Regions from separate parts of the Rhizobium sp. YAF28 genome, predicted to be linked through region 1. Evidence: predicted binding sites of a transcription regulator. Region 1 holds the regulator's gene; each other region holds the start of a gene.
The links. Region 1 encodes LexA, which represses DNA repair genes until DNA is damaged. Its sites were predicted from a motif close to TGTTCNNNNTGTGTTCNG; they were not measured.
Positions count from the first base shown of each region.

Region 2: the regulator LexA is predicted to act here: its motif matches at 2,517-2,534, upstream of AB4Z13_RS09475 (ImuA family protein).
Region 3: the regulator LexA is predicted to act here: its motif matches at 1,592-1,609, upstream of AB4Z13_RS14025 (ribonuclease T2 family protein).

Region 1 is NZ_JBFRCX010000006.1:123,238-129,699, reverse strand. It holds gene AB4Z13_RS15170 (ComEC/Rec2 family competence protein) at 1-2,133, shown strand, start outside; gene lexA (transcriptional repressor LexA) at 2,114-2,839, opposite strand; gene AB4Z13_RS15160 (VOC family protein) at 3,035-3,922, shown strand; gene kdsA (3-deoxy-8-phosphooctulonate synthase) at 3,919-4,767, shown strand; partial or broken gene AB4Z13_RS15150 (methyl-accepting chemotaxis protein) at 4,781-6,462, opposite strand, start outside.
Region 2 is NZ_JBFRCX010000003.1:371,383-377,844, reverse strand. It holds gene AB4Z13_RS09500 (VOC family protein) at 1-387, opposite strand, end outside; gene AB4Z13_RS09495 (hypothetical protein) at 497-727, opposite strand; gene AB4Z13_RS09490 (HpcH/HpaI aldolase/citrate lyase family protein) at 841-1,746, shown strand; gene AB4Z13_RS09485 (DUF1737 domain-containing protein) at 1,746-1,952, shown strand; gene AB4Z13_RS09480 (metallopeptidase family protein) at 1,955-2,392, opposite strand; gene AB4Z13_RS09475 (ImuA family protein) at 2,555-3,499, shown strand; gene AB4Z13_RS09470 (Y-family DNA polymerase) at 3,411-4,958, shown strand; gene AB4Z13_RS09465 (error-prone DNA polymerase) at 4,955-6,462, shown strand, end outside.
Region 3 is NZ_JBFRCX010000005.1:334,246-340,707, reverse strand. It holds gene AB4Z13_RS14035 (DMT family transporter) at 1-520, opposite strand, end outside; gene AB4Z13_RS14030 (alpha/beta fold hydrolase) at 517-1,464, opposite strand; gene AB4Z13_RS14025 (ribonuclease T2 family protein) at 1,635-2,372, shown strand; gene ettA (energy-dependent translational throttle protein EttA) at 2,481-4,130, shown strand; gene AB4Z13_RS14015 (metalloregulator ArsR/SmtB family transcription factor) at 4,289-5,314, shown strand; gene metF (methylenetetrahydrofolate reductase [NAD(P)H]) at 5,315-6,217, shown strand.

The DNA of each region.
Region 1 (6,462 bases):
TGCCTGCTTGTTCTCCTTATTGCCGTTGCGCTCTGCGGTTATGCCCGGACGAAACTGCAGGCGACGCTGCTTGCTCTACTTCTTTTTGCCGGTGGAATGCTCTCCGCGCAGATCGAAACATGGCGGGCAAAGACCCTGATCCTCGATTCAGCCGTAACGACAACGGTGACCGGCCGGATCGAACGCCGAGAAGGCGATGGCCAAGGGCGCTGGCGTTATATTCTTGACGTCACCGGTACGGATGCTCCTGAGATCAAGCGTCCGCCCGAACGCATCTCCGTGCTGGTCCGCGGAGCCGCCCAGCCGTTCGAACTCGGCGACGTCATCGAGGGCAGGGCACGTCTCACGCCTCCGGCGGGGCCGGCGCTCTCCCACCTCAATGATTTTGCCTTCAGCGCCTATTTTGACGGCATCGGTGCCAACGGCTTCTTCTATGGAGTACCCAAGAGGGTTGCGGAACAGCCGGAGCGATCGAACTCGGTCGGTGAGGCAATTCTGGAGTCGCTCTACCGCCTGAGAAGCGGCATCGGCGATCGGATTCGCTCCACACTACCCGGCGACACCGGGGCTTTTGCCGCCTCCCTCGTCACGGACGAGAGACGGGCGATCTCGGATGAAACGACGGAGGCGCTGCGGCAGTCCGGCCTTGCGCATATCATCGCGATCTCCGGCCTCAACATGGCGCTTTCCGCTGGCATCTTCTTTGTCGGGCTGCGCGTCATTCTCAGTCTTTTTCCCGGCATTGCCCAGGCGTGGCCAACCAAGAAGATCGCGGCGGCCGGTGCGCTTGCTGCGGTGACGGCCTACTATCTGATCTCGGGTTTTGCCGTCTCCGCCGAACGCGCCTTCATCATGATGGCGATTATGCTGGTTGCGGTCTTCTTCGACCGGCCGTCGATCAGTCTCAGAAACGTGGCGCTATCCACTCTCGTGATCCTCGCGGTCTCGCCATCGGAGGGGCTAGGGCCGAGTTTCCAGATGTCCTTTGCCGCAACGCTTGCACTGGTCGCCGGCTACGACCTCTGGAAGGGGCGGCCGATGCGGGAGAATGCCTTTGCCAAGCTGCCGATCATGAAGCCCTTCTTCATGGTTGGTGGCTTCTTCGGTGGCGTTTTCCTGACGTCGCTGATCGGTGGTTTCTCGACGGCGCTGTTTTCGATCGAGCATTTCCACCGGCTGACTGCCTATGGCCTGCCGGCAAATCTCGCGGCCATGCCGGTCATCACCTTCATCGTCATGCCGGCCGGGATGCTGGCAATGCTGCTGATGCCGTTTGGTCTGGACGGCTGGCTATGGCCGGTGGCAGGCTTCGGGCTTGATCTGGTGATCACCATCGCAAAGGCAGTAGCGGGGTGGGGCGGCAACATAGATGTAGGCCGCTTGCCCGGCTGGTATTTCCCGACCGCCGTTTTCGGATTTCTGCTGCTGACCCTGCTCAGAACCCGGCTGCGGCACATGGGAACGGCAATTGTCGCGGTCTCGACGCTCGCTGTTGTCCTTCTTCCATCGGAGGCGATGCCCGATATCGCTATCTCCGAAGATGGCAGCCTGGTCGCTATAGTCGATGGAGAGGCGATGGCTTCGAACCGTGAAAAGCCGCCCGCCTTCATCTTCGAACAATGGCAGAGGGCCCTTGCCGTCGAAGAGCATCAGAAGCCAGTTATGCTTCAAGCTGCCAAGGCGCCCACTGCGCCTGATGGTCAAAGACTGCAACTGTCACCCGACCAACAGAATGAAGCCAGAGAGGCAATGAGACAGGCAGTCGCCATTAGCCCGCCGTCACGCTTCTCCTGCCTGAAGGGCGCCTGGTGCACCACTTTGCTCGTCAATGGAAAGAAACTGACCGTCATCGACAATGCTGCCTATCTCGGACCAGCCTGCGATACGGCTGATATTGTGGTGACCCCTGTCCGATTGCGCTTCGACCGCTGTCGTTCCGGCGCGCTGCTCTTTACCGGCGAGACGCTGCGCAAGACAGGTTCTGTCGAACTTCGATTCACCGATAAGGGAATTGAGGTCGCAACCGCATTCGACACATTGGGGCGACCCTGGATGCGCCACCGCGCCTATGATTGGCGCAGTAACACATTCGCAGACGCCAATCTGTCACCGGTCAGTGATAGCGGCGAATGAGGCCGACGAGCTTGCCCTGGACCTTGACGCGATCCGGCGGAAAGATGCGGGTCTCGTAAGCAGGGTTTGCTGCCTCGAGCGCAATCGATGCGCCCTTGCGGCGGAAACGCTTGAGCGTTGCTTCCTCGTCATCGACGAGCGCGACGACGATATCACCCGGATTGGCTGTGCTGCCATTGCGGATGATGACCGTGTCGCCATCGAAGATGCCGGCTTCGATCATCGAGTCGCCGCGAACTTCCAGCGCATAATGTTCACCGGAGCCAAGCATATCGGCGGGAACGGTGATGTCATGCGTATTGTTCTGGATTGCCGAGATCGGAACACCGGCGGCGATGCGGCCCATGACGGGAACGGAGACCGCATTGCCGTTATCGGCAGCGGGTGCTGGCTTCGCCGAGGCAGGAGGCGCCACGGGCTGGGGCTTGCCGAGGCTGCCCTCGATGACGCTCGGTGAAAAGCCGCGCCGAGGCTGCAGGCTCGGGCTGTAGGCTTCCGGCAGTTTGATGACTTCGAGCGCGCGCGCCCGGTTCGGAAGCCGGCGAATGAAGCCGCGTTCTTCGAGCGCCGTGATCAGCCGGTGAATACCGGATTTCGAGGCCAGATCCAGTGCGTCCTTCATCTCGTCGAAAGACGGTGGAACGCCTGACTCCTTCATCCTTTCATGAATGAAAAGAAGGAGTTCCTGTTGTTTGCGCGTGAGCATGGCGTCTCCCCAGTCTTGAAACAAATCCAGAACGGACACTATATGTTCCATATGTGTTCCGCAAGTAGCTAAATTTTCGTAAAACTTCTGTTCAATCTGTCGAGAATTTGATTTTTATCGCCCTTAGGCCTGTCTGGCCTTGTTTCACGAGACCTGCTGAAGCACATCTCCTTGTCACTGCTGGGAGAAGAACCGATGAGCCAAGACACGCTTCCGATCGATCATCTCGTTTTGCCGGTTACCGATATCGACCTTGCCCGCGAAAGGCTGGGCAAGCTGGGCTTTACCGTCGCGCCCGATGCCCGCCATCCCTTCGGCACGGAGAATGCCTGTGTTTTCTTTGCCGACAAAACCTATATCGAGCCGCTCGGTGTCGCGAGCGTCGAGGAGAGCGAGGTGACGGCACGTGAGGGCAATGTCTTCACGGCTCGCGATCAGGCTTTCCGCTTCCGCTGCGGCAGCGAGGGACTGTCCGCCATCGCCTTCGCCACCGCGGATGCAAAGCACGAACATGCTCGATTCGTGGAGGGCAGCATCAGTGCCGGTTCTGTGCTGCAGTTCGAACGCCCTGTGAAAATGCCGGATGGCACTGAGAGCATTGCCGGCTTCCGGCTCGCCTTCGCTGCCGACCTCCGGGCACCGGATTTCTTTCTCTTCGCTGTCGAGCGCATCAACCCGCTTCCTGCCGACCGCAACGTGCTGGAGACCCACGCCAATGGCGTGACAGGCATTGCCGAGATCGCTCTCGCAGCCCCCGAGCCGACAGCCTTCGGCGACTTCGTTCGCTCGGCGGCAAAAGCCGCTTCTGCTGGCGATACGAGTTTCGGGCTGGAGGTGCTTACCGGAAACGCAAAGATCAGCCTGATGACCCCGCAGGGGCTGGAGGCCTATTTCGATCTGGCGACGCCGGATATCGATCGCGGCCTGGGCGGCCGGGCAATCCTCTTTGCGGTTGGCGATCTGGCCGTGACAGAAGCGCATTTGGCTGCTAACGGGGTGACCTACACACGCAAGGGCAACCGTATTCTGGTGAAGCCCGCGCCCGGCCAGGGCGTGCTCTTCGCTTTCGAGGAAACATCATGAGCTCTACTACCAACTCCGTGGTGACGGTCGGCGAAGGCGCCGGCAAGGTCACTTTCTCCAATGCCGGGCGCCTGTCGCTGATTGCCGGCGCTTGCGAAATGGAAAGCCGCGACCATGCGTTCATGGTTGCCGGCACGTTGAAGGAACTGTGCGCCAAGCTCGGTATCGGGCTCGTCTATAAGACGTCTTTCGACAAGGCGAACCGCTCTTCCTTGTCGAGCAAACGCGGCGTCGGCCTTGAAAAGGGCCTGGAGGTTTTTGCCGATCTCAAGAAGGAACTCGGCATTCCGGTTCTGACCGACATCCACACTGAAGAACAATGCGCCGAAGTGGGCAAGGTCGTCGACATCCTGCAGATACCGGCCTTCCTGTCTCGTCAGACGGATCTCCTGGTGGCTGCGGCAAAGACCGGCCGCGTTATCAACGTCAAGAAGGGCCAGTTCCTGGCGCCTTGGGATATGAAGAACGTGCTCGGCAAGCTGAACCAGAGCGGCAATCCGAACATCTTGCTGTGCGAGCGCGGCGCTTCCTTTGGTTACAATACGCTGGTCTCCGACATGCGTTCCCTGCCGATCATGGCAGCAACCGGCGCCCCCGTTATTTTCGACGCCACGCATTCAGTCCAGCAGCCTGGCGGGCAGGGGGAAACCTCCGGCGGAGAGCGGCAGTTCGTGGAAACGCTGGCGCGTGCAGCCGTTGCCGTCGGCGTTGCCGGCATCTTTATCGAAACCCATCAGGATCCGGATAACGCGCCCTGCGACGGGCCGAACATGGTCTATCTCAAGGACATGCCGCGGCTTCTCGAGAAGCTTCTCGCCTTCGACGCGATCGCCAAGGCCGCCTGAACGGCAGGCAGCATCAGGCTGCCGCGCGGGACGGGCGCCTTTCCTCCAGTGCGAAGCGGGAGAGCATGCGCCCGAGATGGGACGCCTCGTTGCCGAGCTCCTGGCAGGCGGCGTTTGTCTCCTCGGCCATCGCCGCATTCTGCTGTGTCACCTGATCCATACGGTTGACGGCAGCGTTGACCTCGACGAGCGCGACCGACTGTTCTGAAGACGAGCGCACGATCGCTTCGGTCAGCGCCGTCACCTGCAGCACCTGGCGGTCGATATCGCCGAGTGCCTCGCCGGTGCGGTTGACAAGTGCCACGCCCGCGGAGACCTGCCGCGACGACGTCTCGACGAGAAGCTTGATCTCCTTGGCGAGATTGGCGGAGCGGCCGGCAAGCTCGCGGACTTCCTGAGCTACGACGGCAAAGCCTTTCCCTGCGTCTCCGGCGCGTGCTGCCTCGACGCCCGCGTTGAGCGCCAAAAGATTGGTCTGAAAGGCGATCTCATCGATGGCGTTGATAATATCGCCGATCCTGACCGCTGATTCCTCGATCTTCTCCATGGCGGTAACCGCTTCGCGAACGATCTCGGCGGAATGCGCGGCACTCTCCTTCGTGGCCAACATCATCGCATTGGCTTCCTGGGCCCGCTCCGAGGAGTTTTTCACCGTAACCGTGATCTGATCCAGCGCCGAAGCCGCCTGTTCGAGTGAGGCAGCCTGACTCTCGGTACGCTGTGCCAGATCAGTGGTGCTGAGTGCGATTTCGCGCGAACTGTCGCCGACCGTATTCGTGGCGGCATAGATGTCCTTCATGGCATCGGAAAGAATGATGATGCTGGTATTGAAGGTCTCGCGAAGCTTCTCATAAGTGTTGGCGAACTGCTCGTCGAGACGCACGGTCAGGTCGCCGCGTGAAAGACGCTCCAGGCCGGCGCTCAGGCTTTCGATGACGCGCTGGCGCGTGGCATTCTCCACGCTCTTCGATGCGTCGAGTTCTGCATCGCGGCGCATCTGTGCCTGCCGTTCCTCGTCCTGGTGCGCGCGGATGGCGTTCCGTTCTTCCGCCGATTCGCGAAAGACCGTGACTGCGCGCGCCATTTCTCCGATTTCGTCGGATCGTCTGACATAGGGAACTTCGCGGGAATAGTCGCCGCTCGCGAGGACCGCCATGTAGTCGCGCATCGCCGATAGCGGCACGATCGCGCGCCTGCGGAACATGTAGAGCCCGCACGAAGGAAAGCGCGGCGGCGGACAGCGTAACGGCGGAGAGCAGTTCCGTCTGTTCGGCAGCCTGCTTTTCGGCATCCGCCTGGAAGGCGTTCGCCATCGCCACGAGTTCGTTCACGGCCTTTTCGTGAACATGAAAATTCGTCGCAAGCTTGAGGAGCGCCGGTTCGACGGCGGCCTTGTCGCCCTTGAGTATTGCAGGCACCGCCTCCTCATCCATGACTTGCCAGAAGGCGTCGCCCCTGACGAGAACGTCATCGAGAAGCTTGCGCTTGAGATCGGCGCTGAGCGGCGTTTCTGACCAATATTTGCGGCGGTCTTCATAAGCCGGCTTCAGAACCGTTCGGATGCGTTCGATATTGGCCGTTGCCGAGGCCGGCTGCTCGACGGCTTCGAGCGCGAGCATGTAGGGTTCGATGACATAGAGCGGCGGCGGGAGAATATCGGCGACGAGATCCTTGCCATAGATGATCTGCTTATAC
Region 2 (6,462 bases), on a different contig from region 1:
GCCGAACGGATCACGAAGCTGGCCGTAACGGTCACCCCAGAACATCAGTTCGACCGGCATGACGACTTCGGCGCCGGCGGCCACTGCGCGGTTCCACCAGAAATCGATATCGTCGATCACCAGCTGGATGGCAAAACCTTCATGGCCTTTGAAGGGATGGCCGTATTCCGGATAGGCATCCGACAGCATGAGCGAGCTGCCATTAATATAGAGATGCACATGCATCGTGCGGCTGCTCTCGTCGACCGGCACGAGATAGGCTTCTTCAGCGCCGAAAGCTTTCTTGTAAAATTCCGCAGCCTTTACCGCGCCGTCGACCGTCAGATAGGGAAGCAGGCCGTTCTTGACCGGCGGCATCTTGGTCTGGTTGTTCTCCGTTGCATCCATGCTCGTCCTCCATTCGTTTTTAAAGTGCCGGCTGAATGCCTGGCTGCTTCAAGGACGTAGCATGGGAACGTGAGCCGACAATGTCGGTCAGAATTTTCAGAGAAAATGATCAGAGATCGATGATCGTGCCGCGGCCGTCGTTCCAGATGCGCATCTCGCGCTTACCATCGGCGCGGGCGCGGACGGGAGCGGGCTTCATCTTCATCGAAAGGGCGCGGCCGACCATGAGCACGGTCAGGATGCCGCCAACGGCGAGCGTGACCGAGAAGGTGAGAAGCAGCATGGCCACGAAAACGGTGGCGCCGGCAAGCATGAAGAAGATGGAGCGAATGTTCTGCATTGGTTTGAAACCTTTCTACGGAAAGGAATGTGGTCCTTCTTTTTCCTCTCTGCAAGCCAAGCGTGGCTTTTTGTTGTCTTGCCGGGCTTTGCGAAGCTTGGCACTAATGGTCCATGAGCCGAACACCACCTCTTCGTTCCCTGCGTCTGCGCCGCTCGGTGCTGAGCGTACCCGCCATCAATGCGCGTGCGCTTGAAAAGACCCATTCCCTTGATTGCGATGCGGTTATTCTCGATCTGGAGGATTCCGTCGCGCCCGAGAGGAAGGCGGAAGCGCGCGACAATCTGAAGGCCTTTTTTGCCGGGTCGCCGCTTGAGGGCAAGGAAAGGATCATCCGTATCAATTCTTTGTCATCCGGATTCGGACTGGCGGATCTGGAACTGGTCAAGGCGCTTTCGCCCGATGCCGTTCTGCTTCCAAAGGTGGATGAGCCACAGGATGTAATGGCTGTCAGCGATCTGCTTGCCGAGGCCTATGCGCCGGAGGAGTTGCGCATCTGGGCGATGATCGAGACGCCGCGTGGCGTGCTGAATGCTGCAGCGATCGCCGAATCCGGCCGCACGCCGGGCTCGCGGCTCGATTGCCTCGTGGTCGGCCTCAACGACCTGCGCAAGGAAACGGGCGTCTTGCCGCAGTCGGGGCGGACCTATCTCGTGCCCTGGCTGATGCAGGTCGTTCTGGCGGTCAAGGCCTATGGGCTCGATGCGCTTGACAGCGTCTTCAACGATTTCCGGGATGACGAAGGTTTCGATGCCGAGTGCGGGCAGGGCCGCGCCATGGGTTTTGCAGGGAAGATGCTGATCCATCCGGCGCAGATTGCAGCCGCCAACGCGCATTTCGGGCCTGACGCGGAGGAGATTGCGGAGGCGGAAGCCATCATTGCCGCTTTCGCTGATCCGGCGACCGAGGGGCTCAACGTGATCAATGCGAACGGGCGGATGATCGAGCGGCTGCATCTTGTCCAGGCCGAAGCTCTGGTCCATAAAGCGCACCTGATTTCTGCAAGAAAGCCCGCCTGATGAAACTCTACCGCTTCCTGACTGGTCCCGACGACGCTTCCTTCTGCCACAAGGTCACGACGGCACTGAACAAGGGCTGGTCTCTGTCCGGCTCGCCCAGCTATGGCTTCAATGCTGCGACCGGCCAGATGCAGTGCGGCCAGGCCGTCGTCAAGGATGTCGAGGGCAAGGATTATCACCCGGACATGAAACTGTCTGAGCAGTAAGCTTAACGTTCGGCCGCCTCTTCGGCGCTCGCCTCGATGCGCTCCATGTCATCGTCGCTGAGGCCGAAGTGGTGGCCGATCTCATGGATCAGCACATGGGTGATGATGTCACCCAGCGTTTCGTCGTTTTCGGCCCAGTAATCGAGGATCGGACGGCGATAGAGGCGGATGCGGTTCGGCATCTCGCCGGTTTCCACGGTAAAGCGCTCCGAAATGCCGCGGCCCTCGAAAAGGCCGAGCAGGTCAAAGGGCGTTTCCAGCGCCATATCTTCAAAAACTTCGTCGTCGGGGAAGTCTTCGATTTCGATGGTCAGATTGGTCGTCAGCTTGCGAAATTCGTCCGGCAGATGACTGTAGGCCTCCATTGCCAGCGACTCGAAGGTGCTGATCGCCGGCGCATGGCGGTCCCGCCAATCATCGCTCTGGTCTATGCGGGCCATAAGTATTCCTTCCTTTGCCGGCCCATATAGAACCTTTATCGCCGATTTTCGAGTGCGGAATCAAAGGCAGGAATAAATTCTTATGAAATGATTGTTGACTCTTCATTAGAGCTCTGGAATCTATAAGAACATAACAGGAACAAGACGAATGGAGAGAACGCCATGGCGCAGACCGCCCTGGCGCGCGAGCGGCTTTTTGCGCTCCGCGAAACCATTGCCCGACTGGAGGGAAAACCCGCGCCGGCGCTTGCCGCGGCGGAACGGGAAGCCCTGGCGGAAGGACGCAAGCGGCGGCAGGAGTGTATGCTGCCACACCTCCCCTTCGGGGTGGAAGCACTCGATGAAGCGCTGGAAGGCGGCCTTCAGCTCGATGCGATTACCGAATTCCGCGCGGCGAGTTCCGGTGATGCAGGGACGGCGAGTGGACTGGCGATGGCTATTGCAGCGCGACTGCAGAAGCACGAGGAGGATACCGGCAGGTTGCTGCCGCTGCTCTGGATCGGTGATGCCGTCGGCACACTGGAGGCGGGTCGTCCCTATGCTCCGGGGCTGAAGGATTTCGGGCTGAAGCCGGAAAGGTTTTTCCATGCCGCGCCGCGCAAGCTGGAGGATGCGCTCTGGCTGGCGGAAGCGGCCATCGAAAGTGCTGCCTTCTCGGTTGTCGTCTTCGAAGTGCGCGGCAATCCCCTGCATTTCGGCCTGACCGAAAGCCGCCGGCTCAGTCTCAGGGCACGCGCCGTCCGCCGTCCGCTCTTTCTCGTCCGCCAGGCCGGGGAGGAGGAGGCGAGCAGCGCTGTCTTCCGTCTGCATGTCGAGCCGGCGCCGTCTGATCTGCGGTCGTTGCCGGATGGATCAAAATTTTCCGGCAGCATCGGCAATCCGATTTTCCGTCTCACGCTGGAGAAGAGCCGCAATCCGGCCCCGCTCTCCTTTCTTCTGGAGTGGAACCCCCATGAACGCGAATTTTTCCCCGTCGACGAGCCAAGCTTCGCTCGGCCTCCAAGCGAACAGTCAGCGCATTCTGGCGCTCAGCTTTCCGCATCTGCCAACGGACCGTATCGCCCGCAGGCGATGGGGCCTGTCCTGGCGTTCGAAAGGGCGTCCTGAAGCGGCACCCCTCGTCTGTTCCGGCAAGCTCAATAATGCCATGCGGCTGACAGCGCTGGATGAATTCGCCGAGAAGCTGGGGCTGAAGAAGGAACAGGGCGTTGCCGAAGCGCGCGCCATGTTTCCGGCGCTTGATGTCCTGGAGGAGGATCCAGCAGCCGATCGACGGTTACTGGAAGGGATCGCCGACTGGTGCGACCGCTATACGCCGATGGTGGCGCTCGACGGCAAGGACGGGCTGTTTCTCGATATTACCGGCTGCGCCCATCTCTTCGGCGGTGAGGAGGCGCTTCTCAAGGATATTCTGTCCCGGCTCTTCCATATGGGGCTCGATGTGCGGGGTGCGATCTCCTCATCGCCGGGCCTTTCCTCAGCCGTCTCCCGTTTCGGGCAGGGCGGCGTCGTGGAGGATGAAGAGATGGAGCGCATGCTGATGCCGCTGCCTGTCGCGGCCTTGCGGCTGGAGGGCCAGACCGTTGATGCCCTGAGGAAACTCGGCCTCAAATATGTCGGCGACGTCATTCATGCGCCGCGGTCGCCGCTGACCCGCCGCTTCGGGCCAACGCTGCTTCTGCGCCTTGATCAGGCGCTCGGCCGTGAGGAAGAACCGATCTCGCCCCGGCTTCCTGTCGCTAGCCTCTCATCCGAACGCCGTCTGGTCGAGCCGATCGGCACGGAAGAGCAGATCCTCGCGGTTACCGGACAGGTCGCCGTGTCGCTAAAACCGTCCCTGGAAGCGCGCGGTGCCGGCGGCCGGGTGTTCGAACTGGTGCTGTTTCGTGTCGACGGCAGGGTTTTCCGCATTTCCGTCGGTGCCTCCCGGCCGCTTCGTGAACCGAAGCTCATTGCCGGGCTGTTTTCCGAGCGGTTGCAGGTGATCTATGACGATATCGATGCCGGCTATGGTTTCGAGATCTTGCGCCTGAACGTGCTGCGGCATGACCCGTTCAACGAGGCGCAGGGCGATTTCGAGGGCGACCGGCAGGGGGAGATCTCGCTTTCGAGTTTTGTCGACCGTGTCGCGGCCCGGCTTGGTTCGGACTGCCTGCAAAGCTTCCAGCTTCGCGAGAGCCATGTGCCGGAGCGCGCCGTGATCACGGTGCCGGCAATGGAGAGCCTTCCGGCCCGGCGGAAAGCGGAACAGGGCAATGCGCTGCCTTTTCGTGAGGAGCGTCCGCTGCGGCTTTTTGCAACGCCGGAGCCAGTCGAGGTCGCATTTGCCGAAGTGCCTGATGGTGCGCCGCAGACTTTCCGTTGGCGTCGCCTGCAGCATCAGGTGGCGAGGAGCGAAGGCCCTGAACGGATTGCCATGGAATGGTGGATCGATGGCGATGATGCCGAAGCGCGAGACTATTTCCGGATCGAGGATGAGGCCGGACATCGCTTCTGGATCTATCGCCGGGGTCTCTACGGTGAGAACCCCGATCCTCGCTGGTTCATGCAGGGGGTCTTTGCATGAGGCCCGAACCCGCATTTTTCGAGATCGGTGCGAAGACGAATTTCTCGTTCCTGGAAGGTGCTTCGAAGCCTGAAGAGATGGTCGTGCAGGCCGCTTGGCTGAAGCTCGGCGGTCTCGGCATTGCGGACCGGAATTCGGTTGCCGGTGTAGTGCGGGCTCATGCGCAGGCAGAACAGCTCAGAGAGAGATACAGGAACAGGGATGCGATTTTAGCCGAGGCGAAGAAGAAGGGAAAAACGGAGATCATTCTCGACCCTGTCTGGGTTCAGCCGGGCGCCCGTCTCGTTTTTTCGGATGGAACGCCTGATATCCTTGCCTATCCGCAAAACCGGCGGGGCTGGGCAAATCTCTGCCGCCTTCTCAGCGCCGGCAATCTGAAGGACGAAGCTGTAAAGGGAACCTGCATCCTGACGGAAGCGGAGCTTATGGAATGGGGTGACGAGATGATGCTCGCCCTTATCCCCGATCGGGCCGCCGTGAATGATCCTGCCCGCCAGTCGGCACTTGAAGAGTATCTGGAACGGTTTCGCAAACGCTTCCGCAAGGCATTTTTTCTGGCGCTGTCGCCGACCTATGACGGCCGCGACCGGCAGGCTTTTGCAGCGCTTGCCATGCTTGCCGTCCGCAACCGGGTGCCGCTGATTGCGACCAATCAGCCACTCTATCATGACCCCGGGCGCCGGCCGCTTTCGGATATCGTGATCGCCATACGGGAGCATGTGGAGATATCGAAAGCCGGATTCCTTCTGGCGCCGAATGGAGAGCGGTATCTCAAGGATTCACGTGAAATATCCAGGGTCTTCCGAGATTACAGAGATGCGGTCGAGAATACGCAGCTGTTTTTCGGCAAGCTGACCTTTTCGTTGAACGAGCTGAAACACAATTATCCCCCTGAAAACGAGCCAGGTGAAACGCCGCAGGAAACTCTCGAAAGGCTGACCAGAGCGGGTGCGCTAGTACGTTATCCTGGTGGCGTTCCCGAGAAAGTGGCCAAGCAGATCGATTATGAGCTGAAGCTCATCGGCGACAAGAATTACGCTTCCTATTTCTTGACGGTTCACAAGATCATTCATCACGCCCGCTATGTGCTCGAAGTTCTCTGTCAGGGGCGAGGGTCGGCGGCCAATTCAGTCATCTGCTATTGCCTGGAGATCACGGAAGTCGATCCCACAAAGACCACGCTTCTCTTCGACCGGTTCATTTCGATGGATCGGGACGAACCGCCGGATATTGACGTCGATTTCGAGCATGATCGACGGGAAGAGGTCATCCAGTCCATTTATAAAAGATATGGCCGTGAGCATGCCGGTCTGACGGCGGCTGTCACCAGCTATCGCACCCGTTCGGCCGGCCGTGAGGTCGCCAAGGCCTTCGGTCTGTCGGAGGATGTTCAATCTGCGATCAGCAGTCTCGTCTGGGGTTGGTCGGAGGATAATCTCTCCGAACGGGACGCGAAGGCGGCCGGCCTCGATATCAAAGACCCGGTGACACAGAACGTGCTCAA
Region 3 (6,462 bases), on a different contig from region 1:
CGAAGACGGCGATGCAGAAGGCGCTGACGACGGGCAGCAGGGCGATATAGCCCACCTGCTCGAAGCTCGGCTGGATGATCAGCATGGCGCCCAGGAAACCGACGGCGCAGGCGCTGTAGCGGCGCCAGCCGATGGTTTCCTTCAGGAAGATGCTGCCGAGGATCGTCAGGATGATCGGCTCGACGAAGAAGATAGCGATGGCATCGGCAACCGCCATGACCTTCAGCGTTGTGACGAAGCAGATCATCGAGATGGTGACCATCGCGCCGCGGATGGCATGATACCAGCTCTGCTTCAGCGAGAACTGGATCTTTGCGCCGCGCAGGAAGATGAAAGGCAGCATTGTGAGCGCCTGGATGACGAAGCGGAAGCCGGCCACTTCAGTGGAGGAGATGGTTGTCGTCGCCAGCTTCGAGAAGATGTCGATCAGCGGCGAGATCAGCACCGAGAGCAGCATGAAAAGCAAGCCGAACGTCACCTCGGATGAGGCGGGATGGCGGGTGGAACTCAGGCTCGTCATCTCAGGTCCTTTCGCTCGGGACCGCGGATTGCCTCGTCGCACCAACCGGCGAAATCCGCAATTGCCGTTTCCGCGCCGATCTCGTTCAGCGTTTCATGTCGCATGTCCTGATATATCTCAGTGCTGATACGGGAGAAGCCTCGGCTTTTCAAACGCTTTGACAACCAGAGCACGGCTTTTCCATTGTTGGTTGCCGGGTCCTTGCCGCCGCCGACCAGATGGATCGGCATGTTCTTCGGCAGGGTCTCGAGCCGTTCCTTTTCGATGCCGCGGAAGGTGAGGGCGAAGACATCGAGCCAGAGCGACACCGAAGCATCGAAGCCGCAAAGCGGATCGGCAATATAGGCGTCGACCTCGGCCGGATCGCGCGACAGCCAGTCGAATTCCGTACGGTGATCGGGAACGGATTTGCCCCAGGCGGAAAATGTCAGCCTCGGCAGCATGTCACTCGGCACGTCCGAGCCTTTCAGCATGCGTTCGGCAAGGAGGATCGCCTGTGCAGCGCGGCCGGAGAGACCGACGGCGAAAATCGAATTCCAGACGGCAAGGGCTGCGAAACGGCGGGGAAGATCGGCGGCTGCATTCAGCGCGATCAGGCCGCCCATGGAGTGACCGAGCAGAATGACGGGCAGGCCCGGGTGACGGCCCGTGGCAAAGGTGTGCATGGCGGCGATATCGCTGATGACACTCTCAACACCGTTGCGTCTCGCAAAGCGACCGAGCGGCGCATCATCGGCCGTTGTCTCGCCGTGGCCGCGATGGTCATGCGCATAGACATGGTAGCCGCTTGCCGCCATGGCCCCGGCAAAGCGGCGGTAACGGCGGGAATGTTCGGTAAGACCGTGTGAAATCATCAGGATGGCGCGCGCTTGCCCCACGGCGGGCTGGTGATGATAGGCAAGCGAAGCCGCGGCGTTTTGCAGCCGCAATGTCTCGGAAAACATGCATTCCTCCCACGCCCAAAAGACCAGATATCAAGGCAAATGCAATATTGCGGTTTCGCTCATACATAAGAAAAGCATGCTTGCCCCTGCGATTCAGGGTTGCGCAAACTTCGGCTTCATGCTTGTTTGTTCCTGTATTGTTCTTTGTCGGAGCTATTTCGGGGCTAATAATGGGCAAGTTTCTACTCTCGGTTTCCATCCTGTTCCTTTCGCTGTCGTCAGTCGTTTCCGTATCCGCACAGGAAAGCGGGCGCACACGGTTCATCCTTGCGGCAAGCTGGCAGCCGGCATTCTGCCAGACCAACCAGAAGAAGGCTGAATGCGCCAGCCAGAGCGGCGACCGCTATGACGCCACCAACTTTTCTCTCCATGGTCTGTGGCCGATGCGGAAGGACTATTGTGACGTATCCGCCGACCAGAAAGCCGCCGACAAGGACGGCCAGTGGATGAGCCTGCCGGCGGTGAACCTTTCGGCCGAGACGAAGAGTGCGCTCGACAAGGCGATGCCCGGCACGCAATCGGCGCTCGAGCGGCATGAATGGATCAAGCACGGCACCTGCACGAAAATGAGTGCCGACGATTATTTCGCCACCGCCATTCATCTGATGGGCGATCTCAATGCTTCGGCCGTGCGTGATCTCTTTGCCGCCAATGTCGGCAAGACGCTGAAGGCCGATGCAATCAAGGCGGCCTTCGACAAGAGCTTCGGCGCAGGTGCCAGCGACCGGGTGAAGATGAGCTGCCGGCGCGTCGGCAACAAGCGCGTGATCAGCGAACTGACGATCGGGCTTTCGCAGGATACCGTTTCGGCTCAAGCGAAGGAGAAGGGCCTCGGTGGCCTCATCCAGGGGGCAGGGCAGACTTCCTTCGGCTGTGACGAAGGCATTGTGGATGCAGCCGGCTTCTGACGGAAACATGCCGAAATCCCGACGAAACGGGGTTTCGGCGTTGCCCGACGGCGTGGTTTCGCCTACATAGCGGCCACGATTTCAAGTTTCCGCCCGGAGCATCCCAGCATGGCACGCCAGTTCATCTATCATATGTCCGGCCTCAACAAGGCCTATGGCAATAAGAAGATCCTCGAGAATATCCACCTTTCCTTCTATCCCGATGCCAAGATTGGTATCCTGGGTCCGAACGGCGCCGGTAAGTCCACCGTGCTGCGCATCATCGCCGGTCAGGACAAGGAATATACCGGTGAAGCCTGGCTCGCCGAAGGCGCGACGGTCGGATACCTGGAACAGGAACCGAAACTCGATCCGAACAAGACAGTGTTTGAGAATGTCATGGAAGGCGTTGCCTCCAAGACGGCTGTGCTCGAGCGCTACAACGAATTGATGATGAACTATTCCGACGAGACGGCGGACGAGGGTGCAAAGCTCCAGGACATCATCGACAGCCAGAACCTCTGGGATCTGGAAAGCCAGGTCGAGATGGCAATGGAAGCCCTGCGCTGCCCACCGCGCGACGCCGAAGTCACCAGCCTTTCGGGTGGTGAGCGTCGCCGTATCGCACTTTGCCGCCTGCTGCTGTCGCAGCCGGATCTGCTTCTGCTCGACGAACCGACCAACCATCTGGACGCCGAAACCATCGCCTGGCTCGAAAAGCATCTGCGCGATTATCCGGGCGCCGTGATGATGATCACCCACGATCGCTACTTCCTGGACAACGTCACCGGCTGGATCCTGGAACTCGATCGCGGCCGTGGCATCCCCTACGAAGGCAACTACTCGGCTTACCTGCTCGCCAAGGCCAAGCGCATGCTGCAGGAAAACCGCGAAGAGGCAGGCCGCCAGAAGGCGATCAGCCGCGAACAGGAATGGATTGCTTCCAGCCCGAAGGCCCGCCAGGCCAAGTCCAAGGCGCGTATCAAGTCCTACGAGCAACTGGTGGAGGCCGCCGAGAAGCAGCGTCCCGGCGACGCGCAGATCATCATCCCGGTCAGCGAGCGTCTCGGCCAGATTGTCATCGAAATGGAAGGCATCACCAAGGGCTTCGAGGGCCGCACGCTGATCAACGACCTGTCGATCAAGCTGCCGCCGGGCGGCATCGTCGGCATCATCGGCCCGAACGGCGCCGGCAAGACGACGCTGTTCAAGATGATCACCGGCCAGGAAAAGCCGGATGCTGGATCGGTCCGCATCGGCGAAACCGTGCATCTCGGTTATGTCGACCAGAGCCGCGATGCTCTCGACGGTAACAAGACCGTCTGGGAGGAAATCTCCGGCGGCGCCGAAATTATCAAGCTCGGCAAGTTCGACATGAATTCCCGTGCCTATTGCGGCGCCTTCAACTTCAAGGGCGGCGACCAGCAGCAGAAGGTCGGCAATCTCTCGGGTGGTCAGCGCAACCGCGTTCACCTTGCCAAGATGCTGAAGGCCGGCGGCAACGTTCTGCTGCTCGACGAACCGACCAACGACCTCGATACGGAAACGCTGGGTGCTCTGGAAAGCGCGCTGGAAGCATTTGCCGGCTGCGCCATCATCATCAGCCACGATCGCATGTTCCTCGACCGTCTGGCCACGCACATCCTCGCTTTCGAAGGCGAGGGCCATGTCGAATGGTTCGAAGGCAACTTCGAGGACTATGAGCAGGACAAGGTCCGCCGCCTCGGCCCCGACGCCTTGAACCCGGGCAGCCAGGCCCACAAGCGCCTGACGCGCTGATCGGCTCTTTGCGCTTTTCGAAAGCCCCGGCTGGTCCGGGGCTTTTTTGATGTCTGCTGTCGTTATCACCACAGGCAAGTTCGCAAATCGGTAAAATGCCGCTTGCCTCGGCTATCCAAATCACATAAAGATATCTTTATATCTTGATTGGGTAGAATATGAGCGAACCCCTAAGGCTTGGACTGGATGCGCTGGTGGACGTCTTGAAGGCGGCCGGCGAACCGACGCGCCTGCGGCTGCTGGCGCTGCTGGCGGCGGGCGATCTCACCGTGACAGATCTTACGGAAATTCTCGGCCAATCCCAGCCCCGTATCTCCCGGCACCTGAAGCTGCTTGGCGAAGCGGAATTGATAGACCGCTATCAGGAAGGCGCCTGGGCCTATTTCCGGCTGGCGCAGGAGGGCAAGGCCGCTGCCCTGGTACGGGCCTTGCTGAAGCATGTCTCCGAAAACGATCCTGTCGTCCAGCGTGACGGCGAGCGTCTGGCGTCCGTCAAGCGCCAGCGTGCCGAGCGGGCGCAGGCCTATTTCAGCCGCAACGCCGCCGAATGGGACGAGCTTCGCCGTCTGCATGCTGCTGACGAGGAGGTGGATGCGGCCGTCATCAAGCTGCTCGGGGCCAATCCGATCGATTCCCTGCTCGACCTCGGCACCGGCACCGGCCGCATGCTGGAGCTTCTCGCCGGCCGTTATCGCCGGGCGATCGGCGTCGATGCCAGCCGCGACATGCTGAGCGTGGCGCGCGCCAATCTCGACAAGTCCCGCATCACCACGGCTTCGGTGCGCCACGCCGATATCCTGAACCTGCCTTTCGAGGGGCAGGATTTCGATCTGGTGACCATCCATCAGGTGCTGCACTTCTTCGATCAGCCTGACATCGCGATCACGGAAGCCGCGCGCATGCTGCGGCCGGGCGGACGTCTCGTCATTATCGATCTGGCGCCGCACAATCTCGAATATCTTCGCGACGAACATGCCCATGTGCGTCTCGGCTTTTCGCATCAGGCCATGTCGGACTGGGTGCGCAAGGCTGGGCTCGATATAGAGCAGGTCGTCGACCTTCATCCGGGTCAGCAGGGCGAGCAGGGCCTCACGGTCACGGTCTGGCTCGCACGCGACCCGAGGCGCCTGATGGCCTCACTGGAGACGGAAGGCGCCGTACCTACATTTGCCGGGAGAGAATAAATGACCCAGAAAAACGACGCCCGCCGCCGCGATATCAGGATCTCCTTCGAGTTCTTCCCGCCGAAGTCCGAGGAGATGGAGGGCCAGCTCTGGCACACCGTCCGCGACCTGCAGGACTGGAACCCGGAATTCGTCTCGGTGACCTATGGCGCCGGCGGCACCACCAAGGCGCCGACGCTCTCCACGGTCACGCGCTTCCTGACCGATACGCCGCTTGCGACTGCGTCACACCTGACCTGCGTCAGCGCCACGAAGGAAGAGACGCATCAGGTGGTCGACAGCTTCCGCAAGGCAGGCGTCACGCATTTCGTGGCGCTGCGCGGTGATGCGCCTGGCGGCGTCGGTGCGCCCTATCAGCCGCATCCGGGCGGCTATGCCAATGCAGCCGAACTGGTGGCCGGCCTCAAGCAGATCGGCAATTTCGAAATCTCCGTCTCGGCCTATCCGGAAAAGCATCCGGAAAGCCGCGACCAGGCGGCTGACATCGAGATGTTGAAGCGCAAGGCCGACAATGGCGCCGACCGCGCCCTGACACAGTTCTTCTTCGACAATGACAACTTCGAGCGTTACCTCGAAAAGGTGCGTGCAGCCGGCGTCAGGATCCCTGTCGTGCCGGGCATCATGCCGATCCAGAACCTGACGCAGCTGAAGCGCTTTGCCGGCGCCTGCGGCACGGTCATCCCTGATTTCCTCGATCAACGTTTTGCCGGATATGACGACAAGCCGGAGGAGCGCGCCAAGGTTGCCGCCGATGTCGCAGCCGAGCAGATCGAGGATCTCGTCCGTCGCGGCCTCCACGAGTTCCATCTCTATACGATGAACCGTGCGCCGCTGGTTTCTGCCGTTCTCGCCAACCTCGGCCATTCGCGACAGACGGCGAGAAGCGCCGGCGCTGCCGCCTGATCAGACAGATACTGTTATCAGCATATAGGAAAAGCGCATGCCGGGCGGGGCATGCGCTTTTCAATATCTGGGGCTGATTGTTTCAGGAGTTCGGTATTCAGTCTTTACGCTTCGTATCGGCTCAAATGAAGAGCATGGATACGACGAATGCGAACGCTGCACTGACCAACAGGACATTCAAGGATTGCGTAAGTCCCATGTCTGCCTCCTCGCGTTAACCAGCTAATAATATGTCGGAAATGTGT